One region of the Mesobacillus jeotgali genome, then DNA from elsewhere that is predicted to be linked to it. Evidence: riboswitches for the same ligand, from Rfam matches in the RefSeq annotation. Region 1 holds a riboswitch; each other region holds the start of a gene.

Region 1 (7,530 bases):
ATGTTACAACCTGTCAGGTCGCTCGCACTCCGCGGAGGGAGTTACTTTGTCACAGGGCTTCAACCTTAGGATTTCTCCACCAGCTGCCTGTCAGCTACTGAGCGTCTTGGCACTTACTCAGATTGGACTTTCACCAACTAGCAATTAACGGCTTACCTGGGCACGCACGCAGTAAAAAACCCTTCTGCTTCAGCAAAAGGGTTCTTAATATTATCTTTCCAGCACTTTTAGTGCTTCGCGATTGAACGCCGGGATATCCTTCGGCTCCCTGCTTGTTACCAGCTGATTGCAGCATACGACGACTTCTTTATCCATGTATTTCGCTCCGGCATATTCCATGTCGACGCGGATGGACTTGTAGCCTGTCGCGCCTCTGCCTTCGAGTGTCTTGGCTGTCAACAGCAGCTGAGGTCCATGGCAGATCGCGAAGACTGGCTTCTTCTCATCCATGAAGTACTTGGCGAATTCCACGAATCGCTCATCCTCACGCAGCTGGTCCGGAGAGAAGCCGCCAGGAATGAATAATGCATCGAAATCTTCCGGCTTGACGTTGTCAATGCTCTCGTCAATCTTGACCTCGGCTTTACCCTGCTTGCCTTTTACGGTCTTCCCTTTTTCTTTTTCGATTGTTACAACTTCATGCCCTGCTTCGGTAAAAGCTCGTGAAGGCTCAAGATATTCTACATCTTCAAATAAATCTGTTATTACACAGGCAATTTTTTTACCCATAGTTTCAACATCTCCTTTTTAAAAATTCTCCACTATCTAAAATTCCCTGTCCTCCAACTATGAAACATCCAGCTGTATTTCCATTTTTTTATATAATTCAGTGTAATTCGACCTATCTTATAGCAAAGATAAAAAAAAGATTTTATATTTCTGTCATTCAACTATAATTTAACTTAGGACATCAATAGGGAGAGAGGCATCATGAAATTTAGTTATATCAATGTAATGGAAGAGGTCGTTTCGACTCTTGTCAATGTGCTGATGATGAGCCCGGATTACCAGACTTTCTGCAATTGCCAGAAATGCCGGAACGATATCATCGCCATCAGCCTGAACACTCTTCCAAGTCACTATGTCACTACAGAAGACGGCCGGAAGATGGTCTATGAACAGCTTAATACCCAGGAAAACAGGACCTGGATCAATAAGAGAATCATAAGCGCCATCCATCTTGTCGGGAAGTACCCGAAACATTAATCAGAAGAATGCATGGAGCAGGGAACGCCTCTAAGTGAAATATCTATTTTCTTTACTAAAAATAAAAGCTGCCATTTGATTGCCTGGTTAATCCGGCATCAATGGCAGCTTCTTTTTTTCATAGAGTCTGTGTATCCATCCGTCTGGCAAAATCAACGAACCGGAACTTGTCGGGACGGTGCCTTGATTCTGTATATTGGAACAGGGTCGCGTCATCAAAATAAATATAGTTTTTCACGATGACGATTGCATGAAATCCTTCCATATCAAGAAGCTTCCGGTCTTCCCCACTGGGTTCCTCCACCGTGAATTCTTTCTTCGCAAAGCTGATTTTCTTCTCAAGCTGACCTTCAATGTACTCAAATATCGAGTTTTCGCATTTCTCGCTCGACAGTCCTGGCACATGCCTTTCTACGAGATAATCCTTATCGAGAATCACTCGTTCTTCATCAATATGCCGGACTCTTTTTACCTTCCAAACCTTTTCATCATCAGCTATATTCAATTCCCTGGCAATTTCCCGGCCTGCGAGCTCGAGAGTGAATTCTTCCACAGTCGTTTTCGCTTTTCCGCCCATGTTCTTCGCCAGTTCTTTGAAACTGATTAATCCGGTTATCGGAAACTGATGTCTTTTCAAATCCAGTACAAGCGAACCTTTGCCGCGAATTTTTTGGATGAATCCATTTTGAGCAAGCAGATTCAGTGCTTTGCGGATGGTTTCCCTCGAAGTTTGGTACATATCCGCGAATTCGTTTTCGGATGGCAAAATTGTTTTAGGAGGATAAGCTCCTTCCTGGATCTGTTTCGAAATTTCTTCATAGATCAATAAATACTTTTTCTGCATAAAACATCACCGTACCTTGTCTGATTGCTACCATTTTACCTTTTTTATGTCCGTTTGAATACAATGGACAACTGTGTATGGATTTTTCATAAACAATCCATAAAATGATGTACAACTGACCACTTCAATGGCCGATATAAAAGCAACGAGTTTTTTCCCAACATGTTTTTTAATAAAAGCAGACGAAAAATAGTTTGTGTTTGGTTATAATTGTTCTATAAGTTGTTCTCAATATGGAACTATTTTATCAGATTTGTTATGATATAACTATAAATTGATAAGGTGTGGATAACATTGATCGGTGAACGCGTCAAAAAACTTCGACAAGAGAAAAGAATGTCCCTATCCGAATTGGCAGAACAAGCTGGCGTGGCCAAATCATATTTGAGTTCCCTGGAGCGAAATCTTCAAACAAATCCTTCAATCCAATTTTTAGAAAAGATAGCTGGAGTACTGAATGTACCGGTGGACCATCTCATTCATGAGCAGCCCGATAAAGAGAACATGGATTCAGACTGGGTCAATCTTGTAAAAGATGCAATGGATTCAGGAATCACAAAAGACCAATTCCGTGAGTTCCTGGAATTCAATAAATGGAGACTCAACAATAAATAATTTTAAGGACAGCTTTAATGGCTGTCCTTTTTCATGCAAAAAATAAAAGCACCTCCATAAGAGCTGCTCGATTTCACTTAAACTGTCTATGTATAAATCACTTAGCTATTTTTTGTCTTCATTAAAAATTCCCTGATTTCTTCTTTGTTAATTCCCATTTCTAATGCTTCCATTATAAGCTGCATCCATTCTGTATCCAGTTCTTCGAAAACTACCTGCTCTTTAATCAAGTTCTTCCCCCCAAAATACAGTTAGTATTCCAGGCAGTCCGGCCATCATAGTCGATTGCACCTTAGATCCGTGACTTTGCGTCCTAGTTTTTCAACAAGTTTGCCTTTTTCTGTATCTTTTTACTCACTTCTTAACTCCCAATGTCATTGTACCTTGTTCTATATATTTAACATGTAACTATTTGTCGCCAGCATTAGAAGGTTTTTTTCTTTTTTCTTCCAAACAATTACAAAATCACAGCTAGAAATAGTATTTTTCTGAAAATTACAACCATTTAAACACTATATTTTGTCAAATAATATCTTTAATTGTTGAACTCTTTTTATTTATTTACCCCCATAAACTTATGGGTGGGTAGATTTCTTATACCTTTGCTTTTTCCAGTTTGATAAAATGGCCACTTTTTCAAGGCTGACGGCATTAAAGAAAGGATACCTTGTTAAATCATTTCCGCAAATCGGGCACAGCCACTCCCCAACCTCGCTGCTGCTAAACGAAGGACGATTGCATCGATCACAATTTTTTCTGTACACGGCCATCCAGCCCCCTTTTTTAAGTGACTTGCTGCATTATTCCATTGAAGTATAGTTCATTTGTACCAATTCTGAAAAAGTCTAAAATATGGCTAATTTTCTTAAAAAAGAACAAAAATCGTTCTTTTTTAAGAAAATACTCCGTTTATCTCAGTTTCTTGTATTTTTAAAAGAACTGTTTTGTTCGTTATAATGAATTAATAGTGAATTAAAGGAGCTTCCCATATGAGCGTAGGCGAGAAAATTAAAAGCTTAAGGCTTGAAAAAAAGTATTCTATTAGCGAACTCTCAGAAAAAGCGAATGTGTCCAAATCCTATCTCAGTTACATCGAAAGGGGGATCCAGGGAAACCCCTCTCTACAGGTGCTTTCCAGACTAGCAGACAATCTTGATACAACGGTTGAGTATTTAATGGGACAGCAAATGATACCTGTTGATGAGGAATGGGCTGGACTCGTTGATGAGGCAATAAAAAATGGAATCAGCAAGGAAGACTTTGCTTACTATCTGGATTTCATGAAGTTTAAAAGCATGAATAAACAGGATAAACAGTAAAGCTTTTATATAAATTACAATGCAAGCTCGCTCTTTAGACCATCTATTTTCACATTCATTGTGCTTCAGGAACACAAAAGGATATAGTTTGAACTAATAAAGTACATAATTAGTCGTTCAGCCACTGCAATCTGGCAAACCATATACGATGGTGGAATAATTGTCACAAAATATTCATAAAAACAGTGAGCTTATCACGTTTTCACCATTGATTTTTCGCATTTTAATCACAACTCCTTGATAGGATATAAATCGATCAAAGGAGGAGAATAAAATGAAGAAATTATCTGCTGTCATGATGGCATTCTTTTTAATGATAATTGTTTCTGCCTGCGGAGATGAAGCAGCTGAAAAGGAGCAGAAAGACGGTCAGGAGACTGCGGCAACGGAAGTGAAACACGAGGAGGATGATCATGGAGATGGTCCTCATGAACCCGGCGCTGATGATGTTTGTGCCTTCTGCAATATGAAGGTATACGAGGAAGCTGACCCAATGGGTGTTTTTACAGCTCAGGCCAAAACGAAAGACGGAGAGTATGTATTCTTTGACGACTCCGGATGTCTGTTGAATATCACACGGCGTGATGATGTCGAATTTGAAGAAAAGTGGGTACGCGATTACATTACATCTGAATGGATCGATGCCAATTCCTCGATTCCTGTGAAAGCAGATCTGAAAACACCTATGAAATATGGCTATGCTTTCTTCAAGGATAATGAAAGCGCCGAGAAATTCATTTCAGAAAACAACGGCAAGAATCCCGCAATGGCATCATGGGAACAGATTGACCAAATCTCTAAAGAACGCTACATGAAAAAAATGAAGATGAACAGCGATAGCATGGATATGGATAAGGATCAGGAAAATGATATGGATGGCGAAGGCGAAGAGGAAAGCGGCCATTAAGTTAGTGGAGTCTCGAAAGGCCATGAACACTTTAATAAATCCCGGTGCCGAAATCAGCGCCGGGATTTTTTTGCATTGCATGTAGGATCGATTTTCACTCGAACTCCGGAAACAATCAAGAATTAATGAAAGAAGACTTTTTCAAGCGGCGTATAGACACCGTTATTTTCTACAAGTGATGTTACTGAATCACAATACTGCAGCTGCCCCTCCTGCATGAACGCAGCCCTGTCTGCCAATTCCTCAACGAGACTAAGGATGTGAGTAGTAAAAAGAATCGTCCTGCCCTGCTTTTTCTCTTCCAGGATAATTTCCTTGAAGCGGAACACCCACAATGGATCCAGCCCATTGGTAGGTTCATCAAGGATCCGAAGAGGGACATCCGGCAATAGCGCTTGCGCCAGTGAGAGACGTTGCTGCATTCCTTTAGAGTATTGTTTAATCTGCATATTTCGTACTTCAAATAACCCAACCTGCTTAAGAGCTTCCATAACTTTTTCATCAGTTATTCCTCTTAACCTTGCAAAAAAGGTCAAAATCTCCAAACCTGTCAGCTGGCGGGGAAAGAGCATTTCATCCGGCATATAGGAAAATAATTTTTTGAATCCTTGTTTTTGCGGGTCGATTACCTTACCGTCCATCAGAATTTTTCCGGCAGTTGGTTTCATCATCCCTGTAAGCATCTTAATCAACGTACTCTTGCCCGCGCCGTTTCCGCCGCATAACGCAAAGACTTCAGGCTTGTTGATGGTCAAGTTAATGTCGGTAATCTTTTTCGTCTCACTATAATGTTTTGCCAGTCCTTCAATCCTGATCCATTCGCTGCTATTCATCACTAACCCCCCGTTTCGTCCTGTACACTGTGTATAGGACAGGCAGTACCGTCCAGAGCAAAACGGCAAGTACAAACAACGTTTTCCCAATCCATCCATCTGCCCAGATAGTTAGATCATATAAGCGCGGACCGAATACTGATGCTCCGTCCAGCGACAAAATTGACTGGACACGGATCAACTCCACCGGATTCAGAAAGATGGACACAGTCAGCATTGTCAGCAGCCATTGCTTCATCAAGAACATGCTTAATCCCATAATGATAAATTCATAGAAAAGCACAAGGAAAGCCCAGACAATCAGGCTTATCCCCAGTGCCTGGAATCGCGTTTTAGCGATTATGCCAATCATCATTGCCAGCGACAGGAAGATAGCCGCGAGCAGGATTGAATATAGATAAAATAATATCAGCAAGGAAACAGAGACTCCTCCGCCGGCGAAGAAAATGACGAGCAAGGCTGCACCATATCCAAACGTCAAAACAGACCAGACGGAAACGAATAGTCCTGCATACTTTCCAAGGATAACCGACCACGGCGAGATCGGATAGGTCAGCAGCAGTAGCAGCCCACGGTCTTCCTTTTCGCCTGACAGAAACAGGCTGCCGATCAGCAAAGACAGCAAGGGAATCAGCAGTAAGTTGATATTCAGCAAGCTGGCCGTCATCCGGTTAAAACCATCAAATCCAGTCCCGCCGGTATTGCCTAGGAACGCGACCATCACAGCCAGGGATGAGAACAATAAGCCAAAGCCGGCAAGCCAATGGCTTCTCATCATCAAGGTCATTTGCTGCCTCGCGATGTACCTCATTGCTCCCAACTCCACTCATGATTCTCTAATGACTCATAATCCAGCACTTCGCCCATTCCCTGTTCATTAACATAGTTTTCAGCGCTCTCTTTATCCTTGAAACTGACAACACCATTCGCCATTGGCGTCCAGAAATCAGGGTGGTACGCATGGAAGGCTTCTTCAAGCTCGACCCATTCCCCTGTGTCCACATCACGCACATATTTTTTTGAAGCATTTTCTTCCTTGAGATGTGCCTCCATCTCCATGAATTCATCCATACATCCTATATCATCAAATTTATACACTTCCCCATCAGCAGTGACGACCTCAGTAGCATAGTGCTCATGTGCAAGACCCATATTGCACACCTCACACACATCAATTTCCGGGTTGATTTCCTCCGGTTCCATCGTGCTGTTATTGCAGCCCGATATTACCGCTGCTGACATTATCAATAAAACTCCAAGCTTTTTGATCATCGCAGTTTCCTTCCTTTCACAATGACAAGTATCGAGAACAAAATAAACAATATGCCTATAATTCCGGGGATTCCGCGGTCTTTACTGAGCTGTTCGGTTTCCTGAAGCATGATAACTGGTTCGATGAGCGGGCGGGCATCATACACATCTGCTGATCCAAACGATGGAAACAACGCTTCCGCCTTGGTCCACAGCTTGATCGATGGACTTTCAAAAAAGAATTGCCAGTAAGGCTGTTTGCGCAAAAGGCGATCGTACAGAGACCCTGCCTTGTATGCTTCTTCTCCCACACCATCACCTGAAAGGTCAAAACTGCTGTAGTCATCCCAGTAATTTCCCTTCACTCCATCATCGAGCCTCATATCTTCCCCTGATATCTTTGATTGGACGACATTTCCAATAAAATTGTTTTTGGAAAAAGTGTTATTTTCATTCTTTCCCATGAATTCAAGGCCAACTTGATTGGCGGCAATCTGATTCCTGTTGATCAGGGTATCGACCCCATATTCCAGGGACAGTCCTGTGCTGTTCCGA
Region 2 (7,530 bases), 1.8 Mb from region 1:
TTTTACCGGCAATATTACCTGTTTGGGTGATGACGATATCCCCTACAGAAAGCTCGTTTTGATAGCCGTTGCGGAGGTTTTCTTCATACGGCCGGGCCCCTGTATCGCCCAGGGCAAGGACGCCGAAATTGCCATATTCCACTCCGCCAGTATCCACTTTCAGCTGGTATTCCTTATTAAACTCCAAGGGGATGCTGTCATCGATGCCCAGCGGTGCTGCCCCTTCTGCCCGTCCCATCGTTCTTAACTCGGCAGCAGAATGCGCTTTGACATCGACAGTTTCAAAGCCAAGTAGTTTTGAGAATGCGAGATCTACCTTTTTGGATAAATCAATACCGACTTTCTTCTCCATGTCTATTGATATATTGTCTACATTTGAGCCATCTTTATGGGCTGCAACGATGCTTCGTACCACCTCTTCAACCTTCGCTTCATTGTTTGTCAGCTCCTGTGCTCCAGAAAGGACAGCAGCATTAGCCGTTTTCTGCAGCTCTGCCTTCGTCATATATACCATCCCGCCGTCAATTGCAAGACCGGCCATGCTAAGGATGACAAACATTGAAAGGGCCGCCAAAAGTATGGTGTTTCCTGATTCATCCGCTAACCATCTTCTTGCCATTTTTTCCTCCTCACTCCACTCTGATCGTTGACTCCGCCTTAATCGTCAAGGATGAAGAAAACAGGCTGGATATAAACGGAGTGAAAAATTGATAAGGATATTCCAACTTCACAGTTATATAGTCACCAGCAACACGCCCTGCTTCTCCAGGAGAAATAGTGATGGCCAGTTGATCAATTTCATTCAGCTGTACATAATCCCTGGCAAAAGCAGTGACTTCGGAATCACTTTTACCGAGACCTCCCACCCTGACGGTTTCCTGGGCCGCCATATGAAGATGGGCATAAGAATACATAATCCTTCCGAAATCCAAAATGCCTACCAACAGCAATAAAAGAACCGGCAGAACAAGGGCCGTCTCAACAAGTGATTGCCCTCTCTCATCACGTCTCAAAGCAATCCTCCCCCAGCTGGAAACACAATGGCAGCCAAAGCTCCAATCGCGATGGCCACCCCATATGGATAGGTGGTGTTCAAGGCTTCCTTATCCAGTCCAAGCGGGACTTTCATACCGCTGCGCAGCCCGCCAAGGAACATGCCGATCTGCTTTAGCCTGTTTATAGCACCCTTTCTGAAAAACAGGATGATCAGCGCTATAATTCCTCCAGCCAGCGCCATATAAACAGCCGCCGTCAATACAAATACAGCTCCCTTTAAGCCTCCAACCACCGCAAGCAGTTTCACATCCCCAGCTCCCATCCCTCCAAGCAAATAAGGGATCAGCAAAATAGAGAAACCCACTGCTGTTCCTGCAAGTGCAGAGGTGAGGCCAGCAATTCCACCAGTAACTGAATTCAAAACCAGTCCCGCCAGTAAAAACGGCAGCAGCACCTTGTTATAAATCTTCCGTTCTCTCAAATCGGTTATGACACAAATAACTATTAATGCGATCAATAAAAAGTCGACTAACATCGATCTACCTCATTTCAGTGAGGAGTTTTAAAAAAGCCTCACGTTTCTCAACGCGAGGCTGTTTATTGGTGTACCTCTGACTACAACTTATAAGTGAATGTATAAATGTATCAGTCAATAGTAACGATTATGGTGTAGGAGGAGTATCATTTCTTCCGGTTACTGCTGTAGTTACCTCTTCAAACATAGCTAGAATCTCTTCACGTAATAAAGCCAACACACCAACAACCGCTACCGCAATAACTCCAAGTACCAAACCGTACTCAGTCATACCTTGTCCTTGTTCTTCAGTGAATAGTGCTTTTAGTTTTGCTTTCATTGTTTAAAACCCCTTTTCATTTTATTAGTTTGATAGAATGACCGACTTTCGTTCCGCTATTCCGGATCGTGCCTTCTGGAAGCTCGAAGACGGAATATGCACCTTTGCAGCGCTTTCCCATTTTCGCAGGCTCAAGTTGTTCGTCCGCGCCTACAATTTCGTCGTTCTCGTTGATGTAAAGAACATCGATGGAATAGTTCATAAAAAAGGTATGGATGGACCGGCAGGGTTTTATATAGAGACTGTGTCCTTCTGGCAAGCTTTCTGTCAGCATCAACCCTTTGAATCTGCTGAAAAAGGTATCTGCTATTTTTACATCCGCTGCCAATTCTTTGCCGTTCGATTCGTTCACAAGTCTCATTTCGCTTTTCACCTCCGACTGTACAAAAATAACCCCGCCTTTACCGAAAGGGGGGTTCGCTGAATACATATTTCATGTAATTCACCCTGATCTTTCGGTAGCTGGCTGGCTTAGCAATGGTTTGCCGTAGCCCCTTTAGCTTTGCGTCGCTGGTTTTCACCAGGTTTGCCTTTATCGAGAACCAGTGTATATCCGACTGATCTCTTACCCACATCTTAATTTGAATCATTCTTCAACAAAATCCATCAAAAACCCTGATTTTTCTAAAAATTTAACCAGGTATTTTTGCTCAGGAAAAAGAAACTACTTTTCCGATAGATAGTTCTTAAATCACAATTTGGGTGGTTAACAATTTTCTGTTGTGAATAACTTAACTGTACAAAGCTTTTATTGTGGATAATTAGGCATGCTTCCTTTTAAGTTTTATAGGTATAATGTTATATTTTCTGTGGATTTTTCTGTCTTAACTAGGCCATAAACCACTGGATGTTCTTGAAATAAATATAGATTTTATAATTAATTTGCATTTCTTTAAAAAAACCGTCATGCTAAAAGAGGAAGTAACAACAATGTAATAGAGCGAGCAGGTGAAAAAAATGATTGAAGTTAAAACTTCTGAAATTAGCGATGGGGAATTCAATAGAGGGATATTCGCAACTCGTGATATTGCAAAAGGCGAATTGATCCATGAGGCTCCCGTGCTATCGTATCCGAACGACCAGCATGTCCATATCGAGAAAACGGCGCTGGCGGATTATGCCTTCGAATATGGCATTAATCATTCTGCTATCCTTCTCGGATATGGAATGTTATTCAACCACTCATACGAGCCTAACGCAACGTATGAAATCAATTTTGACAATCACACATTTGATTTCTATGCCTATCGTGATATCAGCGCCGGGGAAGAAATTTTCATTAACTATAATGGGGAAGAGGATAATAACGACCCATTATGGTTCAACAAAGAAGAAGAGTAACACGAAAACGGCTTCCGATTCAGGAAGCCGCTTTTTTTATGGTTCTCTCTGCCCTATGTCTCCAAACATTCCAGTTCAACAATCACTGTGGTCCCCTTACCCTCTTCACTTATGATCTTCATTGTTCCATCATGCTCCTGGATGATTTTATTGCTCACCGTCAATCCAAGTCCAATCCCTTTATCTTTTGTCGTATAAAAAGGCGTCCCAAGGTATTTAAGCCGGTCTGATTCGATGCCTGTTCCTTCATCTGAAATGCTTATCTGCACCTGACCCGAATCTTTCATCTGAAGGTCAATATGAATTTTTCCGCCTTCAGGCATGGATTCAATCGCATTTTTCAGGAAATTTAAAAATACCTGTTTTAGCTGGTGTGGATTGCATGATAGCATCAGATTCTTTTCTGGATAATGAGTGATGATTTGGACATTATGCAACAATGCTTGCGGGTGAATGATTTTGATAGTGCTGTCCAGGATTGACTTCAGGTCTCCCTTTACAAACTTTACCGCCTGCGGCTTTGCAAGTGACATGAACTCATTGACAATCGTATCGATCCTGTCGAGCTCATTCATGATGATAGCCAGGTAATCCTCCTGCTTCTCCTTATCGAGACATGTCTGCAATAATTTTGAGAAACCTTTTAATGAAGTAAGCGGATTGCGAATTTCATGAGCTACTCCTGCTGCCAGCTGTCCGGTGACAGAAAGCCTGTCGAGGTTTCGGATCGTCGCGTCCTGCTTGACACGGTCGGTAATATTCCGGCCGACACTGACAAATGACTCTATCTCTTTTCTCTCATTGTAAATCGGTGAAAAATTGTACTCTGTGTAAACCGTGTTTTGATCACAAGTCGTAAACTTCTTCCGTAAAATCTGGGGTTCACCTGTTTCTAAAATTTCCTTCAACTTTTTATCAAGAATGACATCTTCTTCAGGAGTCAAAAATTCACTCAAGCTCTTGCCGACAATTTGCTCTGGCTTCAGACTGATTACTTTTTCATGCGAGGGTGAAGCGTATACAATCACTTTATTCTTATCAATCACCTTGATCATATCAGTCGTATTCTCGGTGATCAATTCGTACAATTCCCTCGTTCTATTCAGTTCACGCTCCATGTTCACCATTTTGGTGATGTCACGGTAAATCGCAATGATAGCGATGATTTTCCCGTGCTTATTCTTGAACGGAGAGTAGGAGACCGCAATATCCAGCATGGATCCATCTTTGTGATATCGCTGTGTTATCATATTTGTAAAAGCTTTTCCATTCTTGACTTGGGCTATGATTCCTGGAACAAAATCAGGGTTCGAGAACTCATAAAAAGTTCTTCCAATTAAGTCTTCTTCTGTATAGCCGAATATTTCGGTATACTTTTGGTTTATTCTTAAAAATCGATTCTCCATATCGACAATAGCAAATCCATCAGCTGTGCAATCCAAAAATAAACTTAGCAGTTCATTAGGATTATAGATTGTTTCATCATCTGTTCCAAATATTGGAAAACTACTACGCATAGAGATCTCCCCAAACTTTTTAAGCTTCTAGCTCTATTTTACAGAAGATTTAGATATTTAAAAAGAAATATTTGGCTTTCACACTATTAAAAGTAAAAAACCGCTACCTTTTAAAGATAGCGGCAGATATTACTTGGAAGTTAGATGGCTGATTACTTTCACCACCGCAGATTCCGCCTGGTCGATACAGCCGGGGATGCCCACGCCCTCGAATGACCCTCCTGCAAGGAAGACGCCAGGAAGTTCCTGGCTAAGCTGCTTTTTTACCTGGGCGATTCTTTCAAGATGCCCGACCGTATATTGCGGCATCGCTTTTCTCCACCTTGTTACGACATGGAAGAGGGGTCTAGCAGTAATGTTCATTGTCTTATTCAAATCTCTTAAAACCAGTTCCACAATCTCCTCATCTGACAAATCCACTGCTTCCTGGTCATTCGGTTTACCGACATAACATCGGAGCAATGCCATATCATCAGGAGATGTGCCAGGCCATTTCTTGTGCGTCCAGGTACAGGCAGTTATCCTGAAATCGCTGTTCCTTGAAACGAGGAAGCCAGTTCCGTCGATATCTTTCTCGATTGCGGATTTTGGGAATGCCATCGCGACATTTGCCACGGAATTGGACGGCATATCTTTAAACTGGTCCATAAATACGTAATCGGAAAGCATCCGCTGGGCATGAAAATGATCAGTGGTAATGACAACACTGTCCGCTGCTTCCACTTCTCCAGTTTCGTAGTGAACTTGATAGGTATTTCTTGTCTTCACTACCTTCTTTACAGCCGTGCCCTTCATAACAGTTCCCTCTTCCAGGCGGCTTTCAACCCGGTGGATCAACTCTTCAAGGCCCGTTGACAATGAAATGAACATTCCCTTTTTTGAGCCAGGTTTTTGGGCAGTTTTCGGGGGCTTCGGCATCGATTTGTTCAATCCTATCACCAGGCTGCGATGCTTCTGCTCAATTTCATAAAAGTTCGGGAACAAGGACATCAGGCTCAGTTCATCAATATCGCCCGCATAGATACCTGACAATAATGGATCTATCAGATTATCGACCACCTCATCACCCAGCCGATGACGGAAAAAGGCACCAAGTGACTGGTCTGCTGTCGGTGCTCCTTTTGGTAAAATAAAATCTCCTGCTGCACGCAGTTTCCCCAGCGGTGAAAATAATCCTGATAACGCAAACGGAGTTACCTTCGTCGGAATCCCCATGAAAGATCCTTCCGGCATTGTATGAAGCTTGCCCCTAGCGTAAATATAGGATTTCCCGGCTGTGTTAGAAATGATTTTATCTTTGAGGCCAACTTCTTCTATCAATCTCGTAGCACTTTTCTTTCTCGCTATAATCGAATCCGGGCCTCTTTCAATAACGAATCCATCCCGCTTCTCAGTGCTGATGACACCACCAAGGCGTTCGCTGGCCTCAATCAATTTCACTTTAATGGGTAATTGCTTTTCCCTGGCTTCCTTTTGCAGGTAATATGCTGTTGCCAGCCCAGTGATCCCGCCGCCAACAACAATGACCTTCTTTTCATCCATTCCGCTCACCTATTCTTTAGTAGTGTAATGTATTGTATCGATTATCCTATTTTTTAATTAAGTAGGTATGTGAAGTTTTTAACATATTTAAGTATAGCACCCAAAATGAAAAGGATGATGGCTGTTTTTTTACTAAAATGTGAACGAGGAATTTGAGAAAAGCCCTGTGTGAAAACTAGTTCGTGCAATTTTGCAGAAGCGGATGCATTTTCATGGACCTTGGTAGAAATAAAGATATTTCCTTCGCTGGAGCTAGATCTTTTATTGAAATGTACCCTTATAGCAGACGTAAACCTCGCATAAGGGTACATTTAGCTCTTTAATGTACCCTTATACAGACGTAAGCCTCGCATAAGGGTACATTTAGCTCTTTAATGTACCCTTATAGCAGACGTAAACCTCGCATAAGGGTACATTTAGCTCTTTAATGTACCCTTATAGCAGACGTAAACCTCGCATAAGGGTACGTTTAGCTCTTTAATGTACCCTTATAGCAGACGTAAACCTCGCATAAGGGTACGTTTAGCTCCTTTATGTAACCTTATAGCAGTTGAAAGCCTCACATAAGGGTACGATTCCACACTTATGGGAAGTGACCCCCCGCATATAGGTGTGTTTAGCTCAGGAATCATATATTCATATCTCTTTTTCTGTAAAAAACAAAGGTCACAATGGTGAGCCCAACCAGCAGCACGAAGGAAATCACTAGATACATAGGATCAAATCCGCCTTCCTCTAAAATCAGCTTTGCATCATAGTATTTGAATGGAGTCAGGAATTTCAATCCTTCCAGCTTTTCAGTCAAATCAATTGCGATTGACAGAATGAAGAGGATGAGCAGGATTCCTGTTGCCAAAGATGTGGCTTTTTTGGCGTTCTTTAAAACAGCAGCAATCGCAGTCCCAATTACTAGGAAAAGCAACTGAAGAATAAGCATTCCGACCATCAGCAGAGTAATGTCCCCCAATATGTCCTCCCCTTCAGCATATTTCTGAACCATGCCGACGGAGGAGGCGAAGGTCACAAGATTAAAAATCAGGATATTGACCAAAGCCGCCAACAGCTTGGACGTGATCATTTTCGTTCTCGAAACAGGTTTGACCAGCAGGAACTCTACCGTTTTGTCTCTCTCTTCCTTGGCGATGATATTCGATCCGAGCATCGCTGCATGAATGGCTCCCATTACGGCCAGATACAAGAAAAGGACTCCAAAATAACCGATGGGTGTCGACAGATCGAGCGAACCTGTACCCATGATTGCCTGGAGCGATTTAGGCATG
Region 3 (7,530 bases), 1.2 Mb from region 1:
CTACCTATTATCTCCACTGGAGATATATCAAGTATTGTTAGCGAATTTATAAACGAAGACTAAACATGTTGACCTAACCTTAGATTGTTCTCACGTAGCATCCAGAATGCGAAATGTTGGATGAGTGGTTACGATTCCTATGAAGGAATGGCAACATAAAATAATTGAAAAACATTAGGAAAAACAGAAATAAAGAGAATAAGTATAATTACAGAAGTCCGATAGCTAGATTCATATAAATTTTCTATTTTATGACTCTAGCTTGATACAATTAATCTGGAAGGATGAGGAGATGGAACCAATAGGTTTAACAGCTTTTGCAATAACGACGAGATTTTTTGGAATGGTAAATTCTAACCGAAATATTAATGAAGTATTGTCTCAAATGATTATATTTTATGAAGAGCAAGAAAAAGTATTAGAAACAATTAAAATGGATTTAGAAACGATGAAAAAAGGACCTATTTTTAGCGCGAAAACGTATCTTTTAGACGCTTCCAAATCATATAGAACAGTGAATGAGCAACAAGAACTAGTTTGGTCTGCCAAAGATAAATTTATTGATGCTTTGGGAATATTACAGGCCAAGTCGCATAAAAACTATGAAGATCACTATTTTCTGTGTATTAATCATTTATATATTTCCATGTGTTGGGACTTACTTCATAAAACAGACGATTCAACTGATTGGATTATCTCTTCACTTAAAGAATGCAATGCAGCTACTTTATTAATTGAACAAGAAATAGGGTCTATTAATAGAGAACAACAAAAGCTGAAGCAAAAACTTAATGTGTTGAAAGAAAAAATTACAAAGGGTGCGACATCTACAGCAGTACTATTCTTGGCTTTCGCTCCTCTGGCACTTGCAAAGGATTATCCTAAATATAAAGAAAAAATTAGAGTAGAAACTAGGCTGAAAATAATCGAGGAAAAGTTAGTAAAAGTCCAATTTATAAGAAAGATTCTAAAAGAGATTATAGAGTCGCTAACACAAGTTTTAGAGGCTAGGGAGGATCACATGTCCCATACATAAGTGAAAATAATTGGTGTATCGCTGAGTAAGACATGAGATTGTTCGGATACAAAGGAACGGCTCTCATGTCTCATTCAGGAGCCGAAATAGTGTTAGTAAGTATGCTCTTGTGCATTTTTAAATTGTTGCTGAATATAGTGTCCGAAAAAACTTGATGGTAATGATTATCCGGAAGCTGACTGACAACTGTCCGTTTAACATGGGTTGAATGATGAATGATGAATGATGGGCAAAAGGGGTCTTCGATTTTAGACCGTTTACACTTTCACCAATTTCCATTGACTGTAAGGGAAAACGAGAGTGAATGAATTGGTCCTTAAGTACATACTGTTTTATCAAAGAATGGGGACGTACCTTGTGTTTCTTTTATATGTCCAGATTTCTGAACGGACTGACGTTTTCCGTTTTCGTGTATCGTTTTTGTAAATGAGGGATTCTTAATTGCGGCTTGAGAATCGTCCCCATGTTCTGCAATTGCATAAAAAGGTGGAATTTTTACTTTACTATAGTTCTAAAGAACTATATAATAAATGTGTAAATAATTCCAAATATAATCCTATGAAAAGGGCAAACTTCTCGAAAGGGGAGGACGCAAAGCCGTGAGTCTAAGGCATGCTGAGGTGTGCTAGGATCGTCAGGTTTCCATAGAGTAGAGTTCCTCTTGCTATGGCTTTTTGTCATAGTTTTTTTATTTTCCGGGAGGGGTAGATGGCATGAGCTTTCTTAAGACGTTTGGTAAATATGCAGGAAAAACAGCTGGGATTGTAGTCGGAGGACCAATTCAAGTGATTGGGGAGTTAGCTGGATCTGATGTGATCGAGGACATTGGAAAAGGGGTTAGGAAGGCATCTGAGTTCGCTGGTACTACGGTTGGACAAGCTGCGGATGGAGCTGTGGGGACTGTGGCGGGAATCATTAATGACAATCCAACCCAGCGTGATCAGGGTTTGAATGAAATCGGAAGTGCTGTCGGCAGGACCGCGAAGGGAGTCTATCAAACTGCTAAACATACAGTTCACAATGGCGGTGAAGTCATTGGCGGTTTTGTCGATGGAGATCATAACCGTGTAAAAAAAGGTGCGATTTCCATCGCTAAAACGGTTGCTATTGGAGCCTTGGCTGTAGGGGTTGTCGATGTTGTGGATGGAGTCGATGTCGCTGATGCAGAGGAGAATGGATCTAATTTACCAGATGCAGAAGTACCATTTGAAACCAAAACGATCGAGCTTCCAAACGGTGAGACCGTAACGGATTCCTTCCCTGTATTTGACTGTAGTTACGAAATGGAAATTGATGAAGATATGTATTTGAGAAGCGATTATATCCATTTTACATATGCAAACTATGAGTTATATGAAGATATTCAAGAAGATCCAGAATTAGCTGAAGAACTAGGATTAACCGAAGCAGACATCGAAGCTTTGTCCAATGGAGATAATCCAGAGGGATACACGTGGCATCACAATGAAGAGCCGGGAGTCCTGCAATTAGTTGACCGGGAAACACACGCAAGCGTAGGGCATACCGGAGGCCGTGAGCTTTGGGGTGGCGGAAGCGAGTATAGATAAGTAAGAAAGTGAATGAAGCCAAAGGGGCAGTGAGATGAGTTTCTTTAGGAATATAGCAGAAGTAGGGAAAATATTTGCGGATTCAGGAAAAGAATTAGGACAGATTTTAAGCGATGGAAGAAAAGAGTTTACCGAATTGATGACGGACGGCTTTAAAGAAATGGTGATTAAAGGCAACGACGATTATAAGACATCTTATGAAAAAAATAGTGAGGCAGGAGAAATTCTGTATAAGGCTCGAAGGAAGTATGATGAGTTATTCGATGATGTCCACGAGGAAATCCTTTGTGTAGAGACATTAATTGACGATCATTATGACTATAAAAAGAAACTGTATGAAGAGATAAAAAGTCAATACGGAGCAACGGTGGAGAAATATATATCTGACTATTATTTGCAAAGGAAGGCTTTTTATTCCTCTCATTCTGAGGATAGCAATCCTTTCATGCCTGCAGCGGCGGCAGTCATCGGTACATTGGGTGCAGGACTTGTCAGTGGGGTTGTTGGCATGGATCTAATCCAGCAAAGAACGCGTGTGAAGCAGGCAGATGCTTATTTGCAGGAAGCAAAAAAAATAAAGGCGAAGCTTGATTTAGAGTGTGGAAGACTAAGAGTATTGAAAACAAATTTGGCCTTTGTCGAAAAAAGTATCTACGAAGAACGTTCGCTCATTGAGCGTTTGTATCGTCCTCTTAAAGAAAAAATGAAGCAAACGGAAGAATTATTGGCTTTAGATTTTAACGATGAATGTGACGTCCAGGGTGCAGAACAAGTGATAGAAATCATCAGGATGCTGGAAAGAACGCTTACAACACATTTTCTTCAGGACGAAGCTGTCATCACGACTCAGTATCAGGAACTGACTAAACAGTTAGAGCAATTAGTCCGAAAAATATAGTGAAAACATCAAATCAAAAGGGGAAGTCATAATGAGTGTAAAGAATGTTTTTAGCGCATTGGATATCGCATCAGTTGTAACAGAAACGATTAATTCGGCGACAAGTTACTTGAAGACAAAAGAAGTGGAAGAAACCGAAAGACAGCGGCTGATTTCTTGCCTCAATGCCATTACCGCTAAGATCGAGCTGGAAAGAGACAAGTTTGAGAAGTTCATGGAAAACAGTTTCGCAGAACGTGAACGATTATATAGCTCTGCCGATAAGGTACTTGAAAAGGGACTACAGGAAAATAATATGCAACTTGTAACGCTTGCATCCAATTTAATGATGAACGTCTATAACAAGAACCCGCTAGATGGACTGGATAACAAAATGCAGGATGTAAAACTGGAGGGTCTTCAGCCTATAAAGAGCTATATTGACTAATAGGAGTGAAAAATTATGTCCTCAAAAGAAGAATGGGAACAAGCTGAACAAATCATTAAAAAAACATTAAAACAAGCAGCGGAAGAACTGGAAGCCACAATAAAACATGAAGAAGCAGAACGAGCAACCATCCTTGCCACAGAACAACAAATATACACCATCCTACAAGCAGATCAAGACAAGTTCAATCAGGAAATGCAAAACAAACAACAAAATAACCGGCTGCAAATATTGAATGAACAACTAGAAGAAGCCATTAAAAACGACGACCAAGAGGCAATTCAAAAGATAATGTTGGAGATGAGCGGTATTTAAAAACAAGAGGACGATTCTCGTATGCATTGGGAAGCCGAAATAAATAAAGAGAGCTTTCGTTAATGCCTGTACAACTCGAAAAGCTTGATGAAAAGTGGGAAAGTAACTGTTTTGATAATTTATTTATTTGTATTCTTTCCGCTATAAAATCTCCTATCCATTACTTCGTAAATTAATATCATAAGGATTTTTTTGATCGTAAGCGTGGATTTGGGGTGAAACGTTTTGTGCTTTATATATAAAGGAATTAGCCTTATACTGTTAACTTTATTAGAAACAATAGGGGTTTACTTTTTGGGTTCAATAATTGGAATGTGGTTTAAACAAGGTGGTGAACAAATAGGCGATACAATATTAGACTTTTTATATGGTGGATGGGTAAACTTTGGTGTTATAGCAGCGGTCATGTTCCTTACTGTAATAGTCTTTTATTTATTTGACATAGGTTGATAATCGATGTGATATGTGTTAAGGGTATAAAAGAAAAGCACTTTAAATGCCCACAAAGTCTGGTGATCTTTGCGATGAATGCAAACCATAATATTTATTTTATTTCATTGAGACACATCACGGTACTTTTGTCCCGTTTGGGAGCCGAATAAATGGTAAAAAAACAGATAGTTTATTTCTCTTAATGTAAAGGACCCTAGCTGTCATTAGCTAGGGTCCTGGTTTATGGGTCAGGATTCGAGGTACCACTAGTTATATTCAGCAAATAATTTAAAACTAGGTCGGAGAGGGTATCCAATCTGGTTTATTGATTTTATGGGAAGTTTTATTCTAAATCTTATTTACTGAAACTTTATGAATGAGTATCGCGAAGAGAATGAGCCAATGGTTGTGAAAAATAGATCTAGTAAATATGGGGGAAAAGCCATGAAGAAGAATAGGATCTCCTGCTTCCTCACCATCCCCCTTACAACACCTTCCCAAGAAAAGCCTTCGTACGTTCGTGTTTGGGGTTCCCAAATAATTCACCTGGTACATCCTCTTCAACGATATACCCGCCGTCCATGAAGATGACGCGGTCTCCGACTTCACGGGCAAATCCCATTTCATGTGTCACGACGACCATCGTCATTCCTTCTTGAGCGAGGTCTTTCATAACCTCGAGGACTTCTCCGATCATCTCGGGGTCGAGGGCAGAGGTAGGTTCATCGAACAGCATGACCTTTGGTTCCATGGCGAGTGCCCTGGCAATGGCGACACGCTGCTTTTGTCCGCCGGATAGTTCTCCGGGATAGCTGTCTGCTTTTTCCTCAAGACCTACTTTTCTGAGAAGTTCGAGGGCTGTCTGTTTCGCAGCCTCTTTGTCGACCCCCTTGGCCTTTATCGGTGCCAGGGTAATATTTTGCAGCACGGTTTTATGAGGGAAGAGATTGAAGTGCTGGAACACCATCCCTACTTCCTGGCGGATTTTATTGATGTTGATTTTCGGGTCGGTGATGTCATTTCCATTCACGATGACATGGCCATCTGTGATTTCCTCGAGTCTATTCAAGCATCGCAGGAAGGTACTTTTTCCAGAACCGGAAGGACCTACGACACAGACTACTTCCTGCTCTTTCACCTCTGTGCTAATATCTTTTAAAACTTCGAGTTCCCCAAAGGATTTTTTAAGGTTATTGACCTGGATTACGCTCATCGCAGTTCATACCTCCTCTCTATAAAGTCGCCGAGTTTGGTAAGCAGGTAAATCAGGATGAAGTACATGAGAGCGACCATTCCCCATATTTTAAAAGGTTCATAGGTTGCTGATACGACGACTTGACCTCTTTGTGTCAGTTCCGCGATTCCGATAACGGACAGGAGTGATGTGTCCTTCAGGCTGATGATTGCCTGGTTCACAAATGTCGGCAGCATCCTTCTTAATGCCTGCGGCAGGATGATATAACGCATCGTCTGCGCACTCGTCAGTCCCAGTGTACGTGCAGCTTCCGTCTGCCCTTTGTCGATGGACTGGATGCCAGCTCGGACAATTTCCGCTATATATGCGCCTGCGTTAATGGCAATCCCTACGATACCAGCTGTGACAGGTTGCAACGAAATGAAGGGAAGTGAATTCAATCCGAAGTAAATAAAGAATAATTGAACGAGGAAGGGCGTTCCGCGTACAAAGTTAATGAACCAAATGGCGATCCACCTTAAAGGCGGAATCGGAGAAAGGCGGAAAAGTGCTGTAATTAAACCGATTATGAATCCAAACAGCAAGCCGATAAGTGTTATATAGACTGTCAGTTTTATCCCGGCCCACAGGACGGGAAGGGCTTCCTGGAATATTTCCATTTTCTAGCTCCTTTCTTTATTAGAAAAAGACAGCGCGCTTACTGGGAGCGCGCTGAGAGAACTCTTACTCTTCAAGATAAGTGTTCAAGATTTCGTCGTACTTGCCGTTGTCTCTGATTTTTTGAAGACCACTGTTTATCTTTTCAAGCAGTTCCTGGTTCTCGCCTTTTTTTACAGCGATGCCATATTGGTCGCCGTTTAAGCGGTCCCCGACGGTCTTCAGGTCAAGGTTGCTTGTTTTAATCGCATATGCGATAACCGGGTAGTCTTCAATCAATACATCTGCGTTCCCGTTTGCAACTTCCTGGAACATGGATGGGCTGTCATTGAATTGGCGCACCTCTTTAATGCCAGCTTCTTCTTTAATTTTCTCGGCATGGTCAGCACCTGTTGTACCATTCTTAACGGCGACAACTTTACCTTCTAAGTCATCAACGCTGGTAATGTCGTTGTTATCTTCTGAAACAACAAGTGTTAACCCGGCATCAAAGTACGGATCAGAAAAGTCGACTTTTTCTTTTCGGTCATCCGTGATGCTCATGCCGGCAATCGCTACGTCCAGCTGATCAGCAAGGATTGCTGGGATAATGCCGCCAAAGTCCATCGGCTTCAATTCAATCTCAAAGCCCTCTTCCTCTGCAATGGCATTGATGATATCGATATCAATTCCTTTATACTCTCCCTTTTCTTCAAACTCAAACGGTGGATAAGTCGTATCCGTACCAACAGTGTACGTATTGCCCCCGTCTTCATCCCCACCGCCGTTTGCTGACTCGTTCGATCCACATGCAGCCAAAACCAGCATCACTGCCATCATTAAAAAGCCAAATATCTTTATTTTTTTCATCCAACCCCTCCAAATATTTTTTGATAATTCAGTACATTTGTCATGTTAACAAACATTTCCTGTCCGATGCAAAGGAAAAGGCTTTTGAGACTTTCAGCGGTAAGTTGGGGAGGGCGGTTCTGTTTTATATGTTCCAACAAGTGTAATGAAGTA
Region 4 (7,530 bases), 1.3 Mb from region 1:
GGCAGCCGGAACTGCTGCTGTAGTGATGGCAAGCGTAGCTGCTCCGTCTGCGTCTGAAGCGGCTTTGCCGTTTGATGATGTACCAGAAAAATATCTATCATCGGTTGAATATCTTAATTCTAATGGGATTGTAAAGGGAACTGGAAATCTGTATGGTACAAATGATAGTATGACGCGCGGTACTACAGCAATTATGATTGCAAGAGCACTAGGACTAGAAAATGAAACTGCTCCAGATGCTGGCTTTCCAGACGTTGATGGGCAATATACCAACGCGGTGAATAATCTATCTTACCGAGGTATAATAAGCGGATCTGGCGGTAAATTCTTAACCAGTAAAAAGTTGACAAGAGGAGATATGGCTAAGATTCTTGTTAAAGCTTATAACATCCCGCTGAATGTGAAGAATTCACCATTTACCGATGCGACTGGCGCATTCGCTGACTATATTGATGCAATTTATGCTGCTGGTATCACCAAAGGGATATCTGCTAATAGTTTCGGAGCAACAAATGAGATTAAACGTGGTGATTTTGCGACTTTGCTGTTCAAAACTATTAATAGATTCGGAACTGCATGTGATTACGATCCAAACTCAACGGTAAATCCAGATCCACAGACAATCAATTGCTTGATTACGGAAGTGGCAAGAGATTCAAATGTTCCGCCGGAAATTGTTAAGGCAGTTGCCGAGAAGGAAAGCGGCTGGGTACAGTTTGTTGATGGAAATCCACTAAAGAACTCAAATGGTGATGGCGGCATTGGCTTGATGCAAATTACTAACAAGGCTGGCTACACTGAACAACAACTGGGATACAATGTGAAGGAAAACATCAAAGCAGGTGTTAACTTTTTGACAACGGCGTTTTACGATCGTTCCGATCTGCCGAAAATCAATAACCATGACCCTAAGATGCTTGAAAGCTGGTATTTTGCTGTGATGGCCTATAATGGCATTGTTCCTAAGAACAGTCCTGTAGTACAGGCAACTGGACAAAGGAATACGTTAGCTTATCAAGAATTGGTTTTTGACATTTTGGATAAAGGGAACCTCTATGCAGGCGATCCACAGCTTGAAACCAATATTGATAAGCTGGATTTGAAAAAGGAAGACTTCCAGTACGATCCGAATACAGGAACACCAATCAAGTTCCTTAAAAAATCATATCAGTTGAACGCAGCTGACCTGACTCCGTCAACACAATTTTTCAAAGTAGGGGACATTGTGACATACGATTCAAACCGCCTGCGTGCGATTCCTTCAAGAAGTGGATCTGAAATTGCAATAACCACAGGTTCTAGGGTGAAAATAATCGGCGAACCAATGGCCGATCAAAATTCAAAATCCGCAAATCATTTTGTATGGTACCTCGTCGAGGACGTCAATACAAGAAAAATCGGCTACATTGCATCACCATATATCAAATAAAGATAACAGGCACCATCCAATAAATGGATGGTGCCTGAACTTTATCTTGGCAGGTTGAAGGTGGCGGTTTTTCCTTTGAAGGCTTCGTTGCCGTCTTTCCCTATAAACGGTCCGAATTCTAGGGTGAATTTCTTGTACAGGTCGAATTCGTCTTTTCTGAATAGGAAGACGTGCAGTTTTTCACCTTGCTGGCCTGCTGCGATTTCGAGCGGCTGGCTTGGCTCAGCGATACCCTGGCTGAAGTAACGTGCACGGTTATCATCAATATTCAGGATTGTGCCAAGGTTGGTAATGCTGACTGCCTCACTTGATTGGTTATCGATATTCACTTTCACTGTCAGTGCTGTTATACCGTTTTCACCGAAGTCAGTGAACATCTCTTTGTTGGCTTCTGTTGGGATGATTTCCGTGTACTGTACACCGTCAAGTGTCACCTTTACATCGCCAATTTGCTGGGTCTCATTGATTCCGCTCTTCTCGAAGATCATCTTCTTATCAGCCCAGTTATCAGAAGTCAAACGGTCCTGGTAGAATTCCTGCTGGGAGGCAACCTGCTTGGATTGCTCATCGTTGTAAACAAAATCGTAGGATTGTGAATTTTGCAGATAGCTATTTTCAAAGCTATCATTATCAGCCACTCCACCCTCGATTATGTACTTCGGCTTTACTGTCTTCATTCTCTCAAACTCTTCATTTGTTAGGGCAAAGGTCACCATTCCAGATACCTTTTCCTTTGGCTCGTATAAGGTAAAATCATCTTGATTCTGCTTGATCATAAAAATCTTCTGTTCTTCCGGAATCAAGTTACTCCCGTCTGACTGGATAAAATCAAAATCATTCGCCAGCTGCAGACGGTGGTAGTTCGAATACCACATTTTTTTGTCTGTTCCGTTTTCAATAGTGACTTTAGCAGTAACGACATATCCTTCTGTTTGATCGTCAAACCATACTTTCGTGCTATCATTTATGTCAGTCACCTTTGCAATTTCATATCCATCGACCGAAACCTTGAAACCATTCATATCATGAGTATATTTAGCATCATTGTTTGTGAAGACAACCTCTATATTTCCCTCTGTTTCCTCAGCGATCGCCGGGTTTAGTTCGCCATTAGAACTAGCTGACGACTCAGTTTTTTCCTCTGAATCTTCTTTTTCCTCTTTCGCTTCTTCCTTGTCTTCCGTTTTCGGTTTCGTTTCAGCCTCTGCCTTCGAAGCTTTTTCATCATTTCCACAAGCACTTAAGACAAGCATCAACGAAAACAGTACCCATACAAACTTTTTTTGATCCATAATTCACAACCCTTTCTTTTGTACAGACCATACAATATAGGTCTTTTGCAAATGACTTTTCCATTATATAGAAAAGATGTGTGAAATATCGAATAATTTACATTTATTTACCAAAAATGAGAAGAAAGGCCCAAATTAAAAAAAGTGACAGGCACCATCCAATAATTGGATGGTGCCTGTCACCCTTAGATTTGGTTGGCAAGTAGTGTGACTAATGCGCTAAGTATAATAGATAGGAGAATGAGGGAGGCGTACATAATAGCTTTGTTTCGTTTTTTTCTCCTGAGCTTGGCTTCTGGTGTGAGGTGCTGGTAGATTGTCGACATCAAATAAATCCCCTTTTACTATGTAGTTTGATGGCAGCTGGCAGGCGTAGTTTTTGCTTTAGCCCCTATAGCTTTGCGTCATTGCCTTTCAGCAATTTTGCCCTTAAGACATAAAGAAAATTCTGAAATGAATAAATGCACTATGAACTTTCTTTCCCGGTTGAGTAGCCGGTTAAACAGGAAACTGCTGTATTTTTTGAAAATGAGTCTTACTGACTAGTGAGGAATTGGTATGAGGTAATAAAGAAGATTAGGTTTAAAAAGGGATGTTTATTGTCAATTTAAATGGCCGATGACAAAAACACCTCCATAGGGTGGTTACTATGGAGGTGCAGTTCAATACGTACATTGGAATGGTTTCCGAAAAAACAATGTGTTCTCGCTAATTTTACTTCCGATCAATATAACTATTGTCTTGGATTATACCCAGTTCGTCTTCGGTCACCTGAAAATACTCAGCCAGTTCTTTTTCGCCTGTCTGAGGCGGGAAGGTCCTTCTTTTAAGCGGTCCGTATTTGCGCCTGTTATAGGAACTCCACCAGCTGAGGAAAGCGGCACTCAGGATCACCACGAGGATGGTGATAAGGATAATTGAATTCGCATTAGCTAAATTCAGTTCAAGGAAGGTGAAATCCAGGGTACCTTCGTAATGAGTAATGAAGTTATACAGAAACAATGCGAGAAATGCCCAGCCGAACAAGGTGAAGAGAAGATCTATGAGTTTTCGCGGTTTGGACTGCTTGTTGTTTATGATCATGTTGTCTCCTTATAAATGGAGTCCGCGGTCAGGACTTTCCCAGGTTGCGAACTGTTTTTTGTTTTTCTTGAGGATCTTTAGCCCTCTTGGGAGCGCCCTGATCACAAGCAGGGCATTGATATGCCAGTAAAGGATTGGGTACCAGATTCCCCAAAGCATGTATTTCAAGATTCCTTTTTCATACTTCTTCTCAATGAATAGGGCGACGAGGAATTGCAGCAGACAAATGATAGATAGATAGTTTCCGATCCACAAAGTTGGCATGATGAATTCCTGATGGAAAAAGTATCTGTACAGCATAATGAGCAGCGAGACAAACCAGGTGATTGACCAAAGAACGCTCAGCACCTGCTCGAGATAGACAGGATACAGCCTCCGCTGACGCCAGTCGAGAAAGATATCCATATGGCGGAGGGTGACCTCGATACCGCCCTGGGTCCATCTCAGCCGCTGCTTCCAGATTCCCCTCAATGTTTCTGGAACGAGCATCCAGCATAGTGCCTTCGGTTCGTAGCGAACATCCCAGAATCTCCTTTGCAGCTTCCACGTAATACCAATGTCGTCCGTGATCAGGTCAGTATCCCACATCCCCGCGTCCAGGAGGGCTTTTTTACGAAAAACGACAAATACTCCGGAAACTGTCATCACTTTTCCGAGCACTCTTTGCGTCCTTTTTATCAGACCAATAATGCTGGCGTATTCTACAAGCTGGATTTTCGCAAGCAGGCTTGTCCGGTTGCGGATTCTTGGGTTGCCGGTTACCGCTCCCACTCTTTCCCCATTATTAGGAGTAATGAAATGCGGGACGATATAGTTGAGTGCATCCTTGTCGAGGATGGCGTCACTATCAATTGTTGCGATGAGCTCACCTTTGGAAGCGAGCACACCCTGTTTCAGGGCATTTGCTTTGCCTTTGTTATTTGCAATGTTGACGACACGCAATCTTGGATAGATGTCTAATAATGATTTCAGTATCTCAAGTGTACGGTCCTTGCTGCCATCATTGATGACAATCACTTCATAATCCGGATAATTGAGATCTGATGCATATTTTACTGTTTCCTCGATTGTCTGTTCCTCGTTATATGCAGGAATCATCAGAGAAACGAAGGGTAAATCCTTGATATTTTCTTCAGGAATGAAATTGCGTTTTTCTTTTTTTACATAATAAATCAAGCTTCCTGTAACCCAAATAATTCCCATTACCAGTGGATAATAGAATAGAAACAGCACTAAGAAGTTAACCAAATTTGCACCCGTCCTATTTAAAAATTTCAGTAGTATTAAGATGATATTACTTTGCTGGGTTGCAGATTAGCAATCTTTAATATTTGGTAGTATTTGGAGAGTTCTGACCGGAGGATTTGGTTGGAGTTACCAAGTGACAGGCACCTTCCAGAGACAGGAAGGTGACAGGCACGTTCCAGGTAATTAGAAAAAGCAGACTCACACAGATCCGTGTATTCGGAACTGGTGAGCCTGCTTTCTTATTCTTCATCGACAGTGTCGATTGTGCGAGTATCAACGGCTGCCCAGATGAATTCGCGCATGAAGTTCTGGTAACGCTGGTGTTCGTGCAGGAATACAAGATTCACTCTTTCTAACAGGACTCTATAGGCATCTTCCTTCGTTCTTGTAAGAACATAGATATCATAGTCAGTGTCCCAGTAGTCGAGGATGAACATGATCAGCTCGCGTTTTTCGGTACTATTCATTGCGGACCAGTCGTGGCCGTCCATCTCCTCGAGAGAATAGTAATGATAGTTCCACCACAGTTCATCAAGAAATACCTCAGCATGATCATCTTCCACTGTGCCATCAGTATAGGTGATCTTAATCAGGCTGTCGCCCAGATAGGTGACCTTTTTAATATTTTCATAAACTTCTAAAGCAATGCGATTCAATGCTAATTCGAAGTACTTATGTTCTTCGATTGTGAATCGGTAGGTCAGTTTGGCGAATGCTTCACGTGTGGTTGCATCCTGCGGGAAGTAGTATGTTCCATTTCCGTCAGCAAAGCCAATATCCTTCAGGAAAAATACATGGTGTTTGGCCCAGCTTGAAATCTTGCTGGAATCGGCAAATGAATTTTTGTAGTCGAGCATGTGAACAAACTCTTCCAGACCCATGGCGCGTACGAACATAACGGCCATTTCCTGTCTAGTGATAAAGTCATTTCCGCCAAAAGACGTCTTGGATTTGCCATGGGAGATTCCGGCCTTCACCAACGCGCCGACATACGGTCTTGACCAGTCAGACAGGTCGGTAAACTGTCGGGCAGCATTTGCATCTGGAGACAGTCCCATCGCAAGCGCAAGCATTTTAGCATATTGAGCCCTTGTTACTTTTTCCTTTGGCCGAAACGTGCCATCCATATATCCACTAATGATGTTTTCCTTTGCAAGCCTTTCGATATGAGGCTTCATCGGCGAGGAATCAATATCGGTAAACGCACTAGCGGCTGCTGAAGCGCCTCCGAAAACACCAAATAACATGGCAGCAGAAACAATAGAAATAATAACTTTTTTCAAGTTTTCACCTCATTAGATATTCTATAAAATTAGTATAAAGGAAGTGGGAGAGAAAATCCGGTGGCTTTCGGACTAATTAGCCCAGTATCCCTAAAACAGGGAGGAGTCTTGAGGGAATATAATGATTTTTAAAAATAGACAAAGAGAAAAAAAGAGACAGACAACACTTTTCATTTTATGATAAAATAGGAAAAAATAACTAATTTATTTCAAGATTGTGAATATTATATAGTTGGGACTCTTGCGACTGGCCTGCTCACATAAAAGAGAGAATAATGTCACTACATGATGAAGGTAGGAGTTTATATGCACTCATTAAACATCAGTAAAATTACGATTCCTTATGATCCAGAGTTGCTGCATAAATGGAAACGACGGAATCCTGCAGTTGTTCCTGCTTTTCTGCTTGGCCGTAAAGGGCCGGGAATCAGCAATGGGTACGGATTTGGTGAATGGCATGCTGAGCAGTATTTCCGCAGTCATGGCTATCATGTTTTTACGGATGAGTTTAATTTTCTCTCAAAGAAATCGATGTTTGACCCATATAACCGGATGATTGCGACTCTTATTGATCATGAAAGGATTTCAGCTTTTAAGCAGGAAGTGACCCGGCTGATTGAAGGAAACGTCTCAATAGAAAACCCGGATTTATTTGTTTATAACTTAGATTCTATCTTTTTTGCTGAAGTTAAGAAGGGAAGAGACAATCTAAGAGAATCGCAGCTGCGCTTTATGTACCTTGCTAAAGAGTACCTTGGAATTGAGAGTGTATTAGTCTACCTTTGTGACGCAACAATCGAAGTTGAAGTAGATGAGATTGAGGTACAGTTTTCAATGAATGAACTTCAAGAGGTATAAAATCGGTGACAGGCACCATCCAATTTATGGATGGTGCCTGTCACCTTAAAGGAATATGGTGACCAGATGTAGAAGTAGTTCATTATAATTTACGGGCAGGGAGAATGCAGGGATGAATGGGAGAATTCTGCTGTTGCTTCTGATTTCTTTGGTGATAACGGGTGGTTGTTCTGGTCAAACTCATGAAGAGGTTGTGGTTAAGGCTGAAACGAAGAGAAGCAGAGATGTTTACACAGAAATTCGAATCCCTGTCATTCAGGATTTCATGCCAAGGCTTAACTTTGTGCCGAGGAGTAATGTTCAAACCCATGTGGTGCTCCATTTTATCAGCCATGCG

Evidence for each region. A riboswitch is a leader RNA that binds a small molecule or an ion and turns the genes downstream of it on or off. The one in region 1 is predicted to bind cyclic di-GMP.
Region 2: another riboswitch for cyclic di-GMP. It lies ahead of FOF60_RS19870 (DUF192 domain-containing protein); the one in region 1 lies ahead of FOF60_RS04225 (anti-repressor SinI family protein).
Region 3: another riboswitch for cyclic di-GMP. It lies ahead of FOF60_RS22645 (HNH endonuclease); the one in region 1 lies ahead of FOF60_RS04225 (anti-repressor SinI family protein).
Region 4: another riboswitch for cyclic di-GMP. It lies ahead of FOF60_RS22205 (DUF5068 domain-containing protein); the one in region 1 lies ahead of FOF60_RS04225 (anti-repressor SinI family protein).

What each region holds. Positions count from the first base shown of each region.
Region 1 covers NZ_CP109811.1:835,986-843,515, reverse strand. Annotated here, with positions in the region: gene FOF60_RS04245 (type 1 glutamine amidotransferase domain-containing protein) at 211-729, opposite strand; gene FOF60_RS04240 (late competence development ComFB family protein) at 931-1,206, shown strand; gene treR (trehalose operon repressor) at 1,325-2,050, opposite strand; gene FOF60_RS04230 (helix-turn-helix domain-containing protein) at 2,345-2,665, shown strand; gene FOF60_RS04225 (anti-repressor SinI family protein) at 2,767-2,895, opposite strand; cyclic di-GMP riboswitch class I at 2,925-3,010, opposite strand; gene FOF60_RS04220 (hypothetical protein) at 3,241-3,429, opposite strand; gene FOF60_RS04215 (helix-turn-helix domain-containing protein) at 3,655-3,984, shown strand; gene FOF60_RS04210 (nitrous oxide reductase accessory protein NosL) at 4,259-4,891, shown strand; gene FOF60_RS04205 (ABC transporter ATP-binding protein) at 5,014-5,724, opposite strand; gene FOF60_RS04200 (ABC transporter permease) at 5,717-6,535, opposite strand; gene FOF60_RS04195 (nitrous oxide reductase accessory protein NosL) at 6,532-6,996, opposite strand; gene nosD (nitrous oxide reductase family maturation protein NosD) at 6,993-7,530, opposite strand, start outside.
Region 2 covers NZ_CP109811.1:3,874,674-3,882,203, forward strand. Annotated here, with positions in the region: gene FOF60_RS19850 (pilus assembly protein TadG-related protein) at 1-619, opposite strand, end outside; gene FOF60_RS19855 (TadE/TadG family type IV pilus assembly protein) at 630-1,013, opposite strand; gene FOF60_RS19860 (A24 family peptidase) at 1,010-1,531, opposite strand; gene FOF60_RS19865 (Flp family type IVb pilin) at 1,659-1,850, opposite strand; gene FOF60_RS19870 (DUF192 domain-containing protein) at 1,867-2,211, opposite strand; cyclic di-GMP riboswitch class I at 2,305-2,391, opposite strand; gene FOF60_RS19875 (SET domain-containing protein) at 2,808-3,191, shown strand; gene FOF60_RS19880 (PAS domain-containing sensor histidine kinase) at 3,245-4,708, opposite strand; gene hemY (protoporphyrinogen oxidase) at 4,838-6,250, opposite strand; gene FOF60_RS19890 (DUF2705 family protein) at 6,879-7,530, opposite strand, start outside.
Region 3 covers NZ_CP109811.1:4,449,558-4,457,087, reverse strand. Annotated here, with positions in the region: gene FOF60_RS22655 (hypothetical protein) at 1-63, shown strand, start outside; gene FOF60_RS22650 (hypothetical protein) at 293-1,036, shown strand; cyclic di-GMP riboswitch class I at 1,593-1,683, shown strand; gene FOF60_RS22645 (HNH endonuclease) at 1,750-2,604, shown strand; gene FOF60_RS22640 (hypothetical protein) at 2,639-3,502, shown strand; gene FOF60_RS22635 (hypothetical protein) at 3,534-3,929, shown strand; gene FOF60_RS22630 (hypothetical protein) at 3,945-4,244, shown strand; gene FOF60_RS22625 (hypothetical protein) at 4,539-4,694, shown strand; gene FOF60_RS22620 (amino acid ABC transporter ATP-binding protein) at 5,161-5,889, opposite strand; gene FOF60_RS22615 (amino acid ABC transporter permease) at 5,886-6,530, opposite strand; gene FOF60_RS22610 (transporter substrate-binding domain-containing protein) at 6,595-7,377, opposite strand.
Region 4 covers NZ_CP109811.1:4,348,346-4,355,875, reverse strand. Annotated here, with positions in the region: gene FOF60_RS22210 (S-layer homology domain-containing protein) at 1-1,429, shown strand, start outside; gene FOF60_RS22205 (DUF5068 domain-containing protein) at 1,471-2,721, opposite strand; cyclic di-GMP riboswitch class I at 3,077-3,159, opposite strand; gene pgaD (poly-beta-1,6-N-acetyl-D-glucosamine biosynthesis protein PgaD) at 3,436-3,804, opposite strand; gene pgaC (poly-beta-1,6-N-acetyl-D-glucosamine synthase) at 3,814-5,052, opposite strand; gene FOF60_RS22190 (S-layer homology domain-containing protein) at 5,292-6,335, opposite strand; gene FOF60_RS22185 (hypothetical protein) at 6,642-7,193, shown strand; gene FOF60_RS22180 (N-acetylmuramoyl-L-alanine amidase) at 7,306-7,530, shown strand, end outside.